Regions from separate parts of the Rhodophyticola sp. genome, predicted to be linked through region 3. Evidence: riboswitches for the same ligand, from Rfam matches in the RefSeq annotation. Region 3 holds a riboswitch; each other region holds the start of a gene.
What was found. Region 3 has a riboswitch for thiamine pyrophosphate ahead of thiB (thiamine ABC transporter substrate binding subunit). Riboswitches for the same ligand answer to the same signal wherever they lie in the genome.
Positions count from the first base shown of each region.

Region 1: linked by a shared signal. The riboswitch ahead of ACQ651_RS05175 (YkoF family thiamine/hydroxymethylpyrimidine-binding protein) and the one ahead of thiB (thiamine ABC transporter substrate binding subunit) in region 3 are both predicted to bind thiamine pyrophosphate.
Region 2: linked by a shared signal. The riboswitch ahead of thiM (hydroxyethylthiazole kinase) and the one ahead of thiB (thiamine ABC transporter substrate binding subunit) in region 3 are both predicted to bind thiamine pyrophosphate.

Region 1 covers NZ_CBDIRM010000001.1:1,026,503-1,029,775, reverse strand. The annotation lists partial or broken gene ACQ651_RS05180 (DUF3363 domain-containing protein) at 1-1,650, shown strand, start outside; TPP riboswitch at 2,020-2,132, shown strand; gene ACQ651_RS05175 (YkoF family thiamine/hydroxymethylpyrimidine-binding protein) at 2,126-2,734, shown strand; gene ACQ651_RS05170 (ABC transporter permease) at 2,934-3,273, shown strand, end outside.
Region 2 covers NZ_CBDIRM010000001.1:1,037,022-1,040,294, reverse strand. The annotation lists gene ACQ651_RS05240 (cation-transporting P-type ATPase) at 1-1,348, shown strand, start outside; TPP riboswitch at 1,587-1,683, shown strand; gene thiM (hydroxyethylthiazole kinase) at 1,736-2,530, shown strand; gene thiE (thiamine phosphate synthase) at 2,527-3,162, shown strand; gene thiD (bifunctional hydroxymethylpyrimidine kinase/phosphomethylpyrimidine kinase) at 3,159-3,273, shown strand, end outside.
Region 3 covers NZ_CBDIRM010000001.1:3,435,602-3,438,874, forward strand. The annotation lists gene aroC (chorismate synthase) at 1-965, opposite strand, end outside; TPP riboswitch at 1,116-1,216, shown strand; gene thiB (thiamine ABC transporter substrate binding subunit) at 1,254-2,240, shown strand; gene ACQ651_RS17190 (thiamine/thiamine pyrophosphate ABC transporter permease ThiP) at 2,216-3,273, shown strand, end outside.

The DNA.
Region 1 (3,273 bases), 2.4 Mb from region 3:
ACGGCGTGACCCGCGACGGCGAGAAGGGCCAGGTCTACTCCGCCGAGCGCGATATGGAGGACGGCCGCGCCTTCCTGGAACGGGGTCGCGAGGACCGGCACCAGTTTCGCTTCATCGTTTCGGCCGAGGACGGCGTCGAGCTGTCCGATCTGCGCGAGACCACCCGCGATCTGATGCGCCAGATGGAGGCCGATCTCGATACCAAGCTCGACTGGATCGCGGTCGATCACCACAACACCGGTCATCCGCATACCCACATCCTGCTGCGCGGCGTCACCGACCATGGCAAGGCGCTCAACATCGCGGGCGACTATATCGCCCATGGCATCCGCGAGCGGGCGAGCGAGATCGTCACGCTGGAACTGGGTCGCCAAAGCGAGCAGGAAATCAGCCGCCAGCTTGAGACCGAAGTCCATGCCGAACGCTTCACCCGGCTCGACCGGATGCTGATCGCCGAACAGGAAGCAGGCAGCGAGTTCGCCGACCTCAGACCGGACAAGGACATGCGCGTCCTATTCCGCAAAAACCGGGCGCTGCTGATCGACCGGGCGCGCCACTTGGAGCGCATGGGACTGGCGACAGAAGTGACACCGGGCCAATGGGCGATTTCGTCAGAGGCAGAGAGCGCGTTGCGCGATCTTGGCAACCGCAACGATATCATCAAGACGATGCACCGAGCGGTGGACGATGCCGGCATTGCCGACCGGCTAACCGGCTCGCGCTATGTGATGCATGGTGCGCAATTGACCGAGCCCGTGACCGGGCGTGTCCTGTCGAAAGGACTGGGCAGTGACGAGCTGGGCGAACGCATGCATCTGGTCATCGACGGCGTCGATGGTCGTATCCATCATATGGAAGTAGACGCCGAGCACGCCGCGCGCTGCCGATCGCAACATCCTGGCCGTCACCGATGCCAATGGTGTCTACAGCCCGTCCGCACATCTGGAAGTGGTACGCGCTCAGGCGAAGGAGCTGCGCAGCACCGATCCCGAAATGTTCGTCAAAGCCCATGTCCGGCGGCTGGAAGCGCTGCGGCGCGCAGGGATCGTCGAACGCATCCACGCCGAACACTGGACCATTCCCGCCGACCTGCCCGAGCGAGGCCTCGCCCATGACTTCAAACGGGGCGGTCGCGATGCCCGCCTCAAGCTCCTCTCGCCCATTCCGCTCAGCCAGCATGTCACGCATGACGGCGCGACCCGGCTCGACTGCGAGCTGACCGCACGCCAGCCTCTCTCAGTCGCGGCTCATGGCTTCGGGCGGGAGGTCACCGAGGCGCTCGACCGACGTGCTCAGCACCTCGTCGATATGGGCCACGCCACGGCGAAGGATGGCTATATCAGTATTCCGCGCAAGACGGTCGCAGTGCTGGAGCGCTGCGAGATCGACCGTATCGGCAAGGCGCTGGCCGCCGAGCGCGGGCGCACATGGGAGCCCGCCAAGGCCGGCAACTACGTCGCCGGTGCGCTGGTCGGCTCGACCCAGCTTGCCAGCGGGCGCTTCGCCATGATCGACGACGGACTGGGGTTCAGCCTCGTGCCCTGGAACCCACCGTTGGAGAAGCAGATCGGCAAGCACATCACAGGTATCGCCATGTCCGGCGGCAAGGTGGACTGGGACTTCGGACGGCAGAGGGGATTAGGCTTGTAGGGCGGCAAGCGGACTGTGAGGTTGCGGCATTGCGTCAGTAGCCTCCAGCCGAAGCGGTCAGTCCCCATGCCTGCGGCGACAGGCTGTTGTGCGCAAGGATGGGCTTTTGCAAACTTAGTCTTCCTGCCAGATTGGGCGATGCTTCATGCTTCGAACCAGCGGTCAAAAGCGGACGGTCACAGTTGTTGCGGTATGAGCTTTCAATCAAATGCCCGGAAGTCAGGTCGTACCTGAGGTTAATGGGGGCTTTGAGTTTGGCGCTTATACGGCAATGAACTTGATTTAAAATGCGTGCCCTCACTCTCTCAATAAATATTCCGCTCGCCCAATCAGTTTGACTTGCGAACCTTTCGCTTATCTGGCACCCATTCCTCACCACAGGGGAGCCGCGTAATGCCGCGGCTGAGATGGGGGCGCAAGCCCACGGACCCTCGAAGCTGATCTGGATAATGCCAGCGTAGCAAGGAGGACAGAAATGTTTGCAGGCGCACAAGTATCCCTTTACCCGATGACCGACGGTTTCGTTGACGTGATCTTGTCATCGCTCGACGCTCTTGATCCGTGGCGCGACAGGCTGCGGATTGAAACCGACGATATTTCAACGCTTATCCTCGGCCCGCCAGAGGTGCTTTTCCCCGCGCTGTGTGATCTTTACGCGGCGGCTGCATCGTCCGGCCAGCATGTTGTCTTGCGCGCCACGCTGTCACGGGGGTGTCCGGGGGAACCGGATGATCCGATCTGCCAGACCGGGGCATTGGCCAACCCGTCAGAGCCGCTGGCCCTGCGCCAGAAGAACGCGCTGGCAGCTATCGCTGCAACCCCCGAAAAGGGGCAACAGGCGGATGCGCAATTCTCGCTTTATGTGATGGGGGCGGGCGATCATATGGCCGAGATCATGGGCTGTATCGACTTCCTGCAACAAAGCGGAACCTTTGACCGTTCCAAGAATTTCTGCACGCGACTGACGGGTGATGCAGGGCCGGTCTTTGCCACGCTCCAGCAGGCGTTTTGCAAGTTCGGGCCACCGAATGGCCATGTCACGATCGATTTGACCGTTTCTGCCAACAGTCCCAGCAAACGCTGATCTGATGCAGTTTGATGTGCCTCGCCGTCCCGGCAGAGGTCTGACCCGCGGCATTCCTGCCGTCCTGAGTGTGGTCAGCGCCTTTTTGATCTGGGAACTTTATGTTCGCCTGTCGGGAATTTCCCCGCTGATGCTGCCAGCACCCTCGCGGGTGCTAGACCAAATCGTATTGAACCGCGCTCTGCTGTGGGACAACACGGTGCCGACACTGAAAGCCACCTTTGCAGGGTTTGCCTTGTCGCTTACCGTAGCCTTCGGCTTGTCGGTGGTGCTGGATTTCATGCCCCGTGTCCGTCGCGCGCTGTTCCCGATCTTTGTGGTCAGCCAGACATTACCGCTTGTCGCCATCGCGCCCTTGGTCGTGCTGTGGTTCGGGTTCGATCTGACGCCCAAGGTTCTCCTGGTGGCGCTTGTTACCTTCTTTCCCATGCTGGTCGCCCTTGTGGACGGATACGCGGCGACCGACCCCGAAATCGAGGATCTGATGCGGTCGATGGGCGCCACGCGCGGCCAGATATTCCGCAGCGCACGGTTTCCGT
Region 2 (3,273 bases), 2.4 Mb from region 3:
ACGCATCATCGCCATGTGCGCCACCCAGCACGGCGAAGAGGATGGCGACCAGCCGCTTGATGCGGCCTATTGGCATGCCCGCGCGCACGAGATCGCGGCAGAGGGGCAGCGGGTTCTGGCCATCGCCACCCAACCCGCCAACCCCGAAAAACAGACGCTGAGCTTCGACGACGTGGATGGCGACCTGACGCTTCTGGGCCTCGTCGGGCTGATCGACCCGCCCAGAGACGAAGCGGTGGCCGCGGTCGCCGAATGCCGCGCCGCCGGTATTCGTGTGAAGATGATAACCGGCGATCATGCCGGCACCGCGCTTGCCATCGCCCGCAGGCTGGGGCTTGAAAACAGCGACGAGGTCCTGACCGGCGGGGAGATCGACGGGCTGGATACCGACGGTCTGCGCACCGCCGCCGAGCGCGTCGATGTCTTCGCGCGCACCAGCCCCGAGCACAAGTTGCGGCTGGTGGAGGCACTTCAGGCGGGTGGCGCCGCAGTTGCAATGACGGGCGACGGCGTGAACGACGCCCCGGCGCTGAAGCGGGCGGATATCGGTGTGGCCATGGGACGGACCGGAACCGAGGCCGCAAAGGAAGCGGCCGAGATCGTGCTGGCCGACGACAATTTCGCCACCATAGCGGCGGCCGTGCGCGCGGGGCGCACCGTCTACGACAACCTGAAGAAGGCCATCGTCTTCCTGCTGCCGGTCAACGGCGGCGAGGCGCTGGCCCTGATCCTCGCGCTGCTGCTTGGGCTGACGCTGCCGATCACGCCGGTCCAGATCCTCTGGGTCAACATGGTCAGCTCCGTGGTTCTTGCCATGGCGCTGGCCTTCGAGGGGGCGGAGCCCGACATCATGCGCCGCCCGCCGCGCCCCGCCGACGAGCCGATCCTGTCGCGCTTCGTGCTCTGGCGGGTCGGCTTCGTGTCGCTTCTGTTCTGCGCCGGCATCTTCGGCATGTTCACCCTCGCGCAGTCTCGCGGTGCAACCCTTGAAGAGGCCCGCACGATCGCCGTCAACACGCTTGTGGTGATGGAGATTTTCTATCTGTTCTCGGTGCGGTTCCTGAACACCACATCCCTGTCGATCCGGGCGATCCTGGGCACGCGCCCCGTTCTGATCGCGATCGTGGCGGTGACGGCGCTGCAATTCGCCTTCACCTATGCGCCCTTCATGGAGGCGTTTTTCGATACCCGCCCGCTGAGCCTCAGCCAGGGGCTCATGGTCGTCGCGGTCGGCCCGGTTCTCCTTCTGGTGCTGGAGATCGAGAAGCGCGCCCTGAAGGCATGGCGGGCCAGACCGCGCCCACCGGCACCGGGCGCGCGGGCGTCATCCCCACCTCGGGGGATATGAAGAACGCCGCGCCTCAACCGCCATAACCGCGGGGCCGGTGCGCTGAAATCTGGCGGGGGACGTGACCCCGCCACCGCGATAGCGCATCGGCGGATTTGCAGCCCTCGCCTGTGGCCGCAGGCCTGCGCGGTCTCGGTCGTCCTGCCCGCAATTTCCCGTCCCGTCCGAATGCGACAATAGGATCCGCCTGCCCCACCGCAACACCGGATGACAAACCTCGCAGGCTGTGTATGGTGGGCGCGAGACACAGGGGCGTCTGCCGTTTGGCGGGCTGAGAAGAACCCTTTGAACCTGAACCAGATCATGCTGGCGGAGGGAGTGGCTCGGCGCTTCAACGGGCTCATTTCCCGCTTCGAGTCGCCTGGCCTCCGCCCAAAGGAGGCCATAGTGACCACATCTCCCGCAGACGCTTTCGCCGCGACACGCGCGGCCACACCGCTCGTTCACTGCATCACCAATTACGTGGCGATGAATGTCGCCGCCAACACGCTGCTTGCCGCTGGCGCATCGCCCGCGATGCTGCACGCAGCCGAGGAAGCCGGCGAGTTCGCGGCGGTGGCCGATGCGCTCACCATCAATATCGGAACGCTCTCGCCGTCATGGGTGGAGGGCATGGTCGCCGCGATCGAGGGGGCGCGGCGGGCCGGACGCCCCTGGGTCCTCGACCCCGTGGCGCTTCAGGTGAGCGCGTACCGACGGGACGTGGCCATGCGGCTCATGGATCTTTCGCCGACGATCCTGCGCGGCAACGCCTCGGAGATCCTTGCGGTAGCGGGCGACAGCGGCGCCGGGCGCGGCGCCGACGCGACCGACAGCGTGGCCGCCGCGGAAAGCGGCGCCCGGAGGCTTGCAGGCGAACGCGGCTGCGTGGTCGCGGTGACCGGTGCCGTGGACTTCGTGACCGATGGCGCGCGGGCCGTGAGGATCACCGGCGGATCGGCATTGATGCCGCAGGTGACCGCACTTGGCTGTGCCCTGAGTTGCCTCGTCGGGGCCTTCGCCGCCGCCGTGCCCGACCCGTTCGATGCGACCGTTGGCGCCCTGGCGAGTTTTGCCACCGCGGGAGAGATCGCCGCGGAAAAGGCCGAGGGGCCGGGATCCTTCGGCTGGCGGTTTCTTGATGCGCTGGCGGCACTGGACGCGGCGGCCTTCCACGGGCGCGATCGGATGACGCCCGCATGATCCGGTTCGACCTATCGCTCTATCTCGTGCTCGACCCGGCGCTTTGCGGCCCGCGCGGCATGGTGGAAACGGCTCGGGCCGCCGTCGCGGGCGGTGCAACGATGGTTCAGCTGCGCCACAAGACGGCGTCAACGGCGGAGCGCACAGCCCTTGGCCGGGCCCTGAGGGCCGCGCTTGCGGGCACCGGCGCAGCGCTGATCGTCAATGACGATATCGACGCCGCGCGCGCCTGCCATGCCGACGGGCTCCATGTGGGGCAGGACGACATGCCCGTGGCCGAAGCCCGCGCCCGGATCGGCCCCGACCTGATTCTGGGCCTGTCGGTCGAAACCGTCGACGCCGCCCGCGCCGCCGACCCCGCCCTTGTGACCTATGTGGGCGCGGGGCCCGTCTTCGCCACCGCAACGAAACCGGACCACAAGCCGCCCATCGGCTTCGACGGGCTGGCACGGCTTGTAGCCGCCGCACCGGTTCCGGCCATCGCCATCGGCGGCCTGAACGGCCATCACGCCGCCAGCATCACCGCCGCGGGTGCCGCAGGGATGGCCGTCGTGTCCGCCATCTGCGGCGCCCACGACCCGGGCAAAGCGGCGCATTCCATCGCATTGGCACTCAAGGAGGCCCATCAATGATCCCCAATGTTCTGACCATCGCCGGCACCGACCCGAGCGGCGGCGCCGGTATTCAGGCCGATCTCAAGACCTTCTCGGCGCTCGGTGCCTATGGCATGTCGGTGGTGACGG
Region 3 (3,273 bases):
ACGATCTCCGTCGCTTCGCCCGATTTGGTGATGGTCTTGCGCGGGGTGAGAATGCTGGAGGTGGGCTTGACCGCAAAGCGCACGACAACATCCTGACCTGTCGAAATGCCGCCCAGAATGCCGCCAGCGTGGTTGGAACTGTAGATCGGGCCATCGGGGCCCATGGAAATCTCGTCGGCATTCTCGCTGCCGGTCAGGGCCGCGGCGGCCATCCCGTCCCCGATCTCGACGGCTTTGACCGCGTTGATCGACATGCAGGCGGCGGCCAGATCGGTATCCAGCTTGCCATAAACCGGCGCGCCCAGACCGGCGGGCAGGCCCGAGGCCGTCACCTCGATCACAGCGCCGACGCTGTCGCCGGATTTGCGCAGCGCATCAAGGTAGCCGGCCCAAAGCTCGGCGGCCTGCGCATCTGGCGTCCAGAACGGGTTCCGGTCGATCTCGGCAAGATCGATCCGGGTACGGTCGATGGGATGCGGGCCCATCTGCACCATGTATCCGGTGATCTTCACGTCGGGCAGCAGCATGTTGAGCGCCGCGCGGGCGACACCGCCTGCGGCCACCCGCGCTGCCGTCTCGCGCGCGGAGGATCGCCCGCCACCGCGCGGATCCCGGATGCCGTATTTCTGCCAGTAGGTGATGTCCGCATGGCCGGGGCGGAACTTCTCGGCGATCTCGCCATAATCCTTGGACCGCTGGTCGGTGTTGCGGATCATCAGCTGGATCGGTGTGCCGGTGCTGCGGTCTTCATAGACGCCCGAGAGAATCTCGACCGCATCGGCTTCGCGCCGTTGGGTGGTGTATTTGCTCTGTCCGGGTTTGCGCCGGTCCAGCCAGCGTTGCAGATCGGCCGGCGCGACCGGGACACCGGGCGGGCAGCCGTCGATCGTTGCGCCAAGTGCGGGCCCGTGGCTTTCGCCCCAGGTCGTGACGCGGAAGAGATGGCCAAAGCTGTTCAGTGACATCGGAAAACTGCCCTAGGTTGCTTTCCGGAGTTAGCCGCAGAAAGCCGGAATGCCAAGGGTCAACCGGTTCCTCAAAACTTGTTTAACGTTAAACTATTTTCCCGGGGAGCAAGATTCGCCTTGCGGTCCGCGGGTATCGCGGATACCGCTAGAGCCACCTCGGGGTGGCCCATCGGGCCTGAGATGCAGCATGCGAACCCGTAGAACCTGAACCGGTTAGGACCGGCGGAGGGAAGGTAAAGGCCCAGGGTCTCAGCCTCACTTCGCCCGGCGCAATGGAGGCGTGAGATGAGACACACCATCATGGCAACGGCGTTTTCCCTGATCGCAGCGGCGGCTGCGGCGGATACTCCCGTATTGTCGATTTATTCCTATGACAGTTTTGTCGCCGAATGGGGGCCCGGCCCGCAGATCGAGCAGGCTTTCGAAGAAACCTGTGGCTGCGACGTGCAGTTCACGGGCGCGGGCGACGGCGCGGCACTGCTGGCGCGGGCCCGGCTTGAGGGCACGAATTCGGATGCCGATGTGGTTCTGGGCCTGGATACGAATCTGATGGATGCGGCCATGCAATCCGGCCTTTTCGCCCCCCATAATGTGACCGTCCCGGAGCTGACCCTGCCCGTGGAGTGGGAAAGCGAGACGTTTCTTCCCTATGACTGGGGTTACTTCGCCTTCGTTCACAACACCGATATGCAAGACGTGCCCGGCAGCTTTGCCGAGCTTGCGGAAAGTGAGGCGCGGATCGTGATCCAGGATCCGCGCTCCTCCACTCCCGGTCTGGGCCTGCTGATGTGGGTCGAGGCGGCCCATGGTGACGAGGCCGGCGCGATATGGAGCGGCCTTGCGGACAATATTGTGACCGTCACGCCCGGCTGGTCCGAGGCCTATGATCTGTTTCTTGAGGGGGAGGCGGATATGGTGCTGTCCTACACCACCTCTCCGGCCTATCACCTGATCGCGGAAGAGGATGACAGCAAGGCCGCCGCCGCCTTCGAGGAAGGGCATTATCTTCAGATCGAGGTGGCCGGCATGCTCGCAGGCAGCGATCAGCCCGATCTGGCCCGCGCGTTTCTTGACTTCATGCTGACGGAAAGATTTCAGTCCATCATTCCAACCACGAACTGGATGTATCCGGCAGCCTTGCCTGTGGATGCCCTGCCGGACGGGTTCGATACCCTGATCATGCCGGAGCGGGCGTTGCTCTTCGACCCGGCCACCGCGGCAGCTCTTCGGGATGATGCGGTGAATACATGGCTGACCGCGCTCAGCCGCTGACATTCCTGCAAGGCCTCGGCGGATGCGTTGCCGCCGGGGTCGCGCTCGTTCTTCTGGGGCCGCTCGCAGCCGTCGCGCTGCGGGCTGAGGAGGCCGCGCGGCTGACCGGCGCTGACTGGGCCGCGATCCGATTTACGGTTCTTCAGGCGCTTCTGTCCGCGGCTTTGAGTGTTGGTCTGGCAGTTCCGGTCGCGCGTGCGCTTGCACGGCGTGTGTTTCCGGGCCGGCGGCTTCTGGTGACGCTCATGGGCGCGCCATTCATCCTCCCGGTGATTGTGGCCGTTTTCGGCTTGCTTGCGGTGTTCGGACGGAATGGCTGGTTCAGCCAGGCCCTGGATCTGGTGGGTTTACCGCCGATCGAGATCTACGGGCTGCATGGCGTCGTTCTGGCACATGTCTTCTTCAACCTGCCGCTCGCCGTGCGGCTGTTCCTGCAAGGCTGGCTGGCGATCCCGACGGAGCGGGTGCGGCTTGCATCCTCCCTTGGCTTCACGGCTCGGGATATCCGGCGTCACTTCGAGCTGCCGATGCTGCGCGCCACCGCGCCTGGCGCCTTTCTCGTGATTTTTCTGATCTGCACCAGCAGCTTTGCCGTGGCCCTGATCCTTGGCGGCGGGCCCCGGGCGACCACGATAGAACTGGCGATCTATCAGGCCTTCCGGTTCGATTTCGATCTCGGCCGGGCGGCGATGCTGGGTGCCGTGCAGGTCGGCATCTGTGCCGTGGCCGCACTTCTGGTTCTGCGTTTCGCAATCCCGCGTGCCCTTGGCGGCAGTCTGGATCGCGAGCCGATGCAATGGGAGGCGTTTGCGGGGCGCGGGCGGTTTGCCGACGGGCTGATCATTCTGCTGGCCGCGCTTTTTCTGGTCTTGCCGCTTCTGGCGCTTGTGGGCCGGGGCGTGGACGCGATGGCGGGGCTGCCGCCTTCGGTCTGGCACGCGGCTCTCCGTTCTCTTGTTCTGGCCACGGCATCGGCGGCGCTGGCCCTGGCGCTTGCGCTGCCCATGGCCGCCCTGATGGCGCGGCGGACACG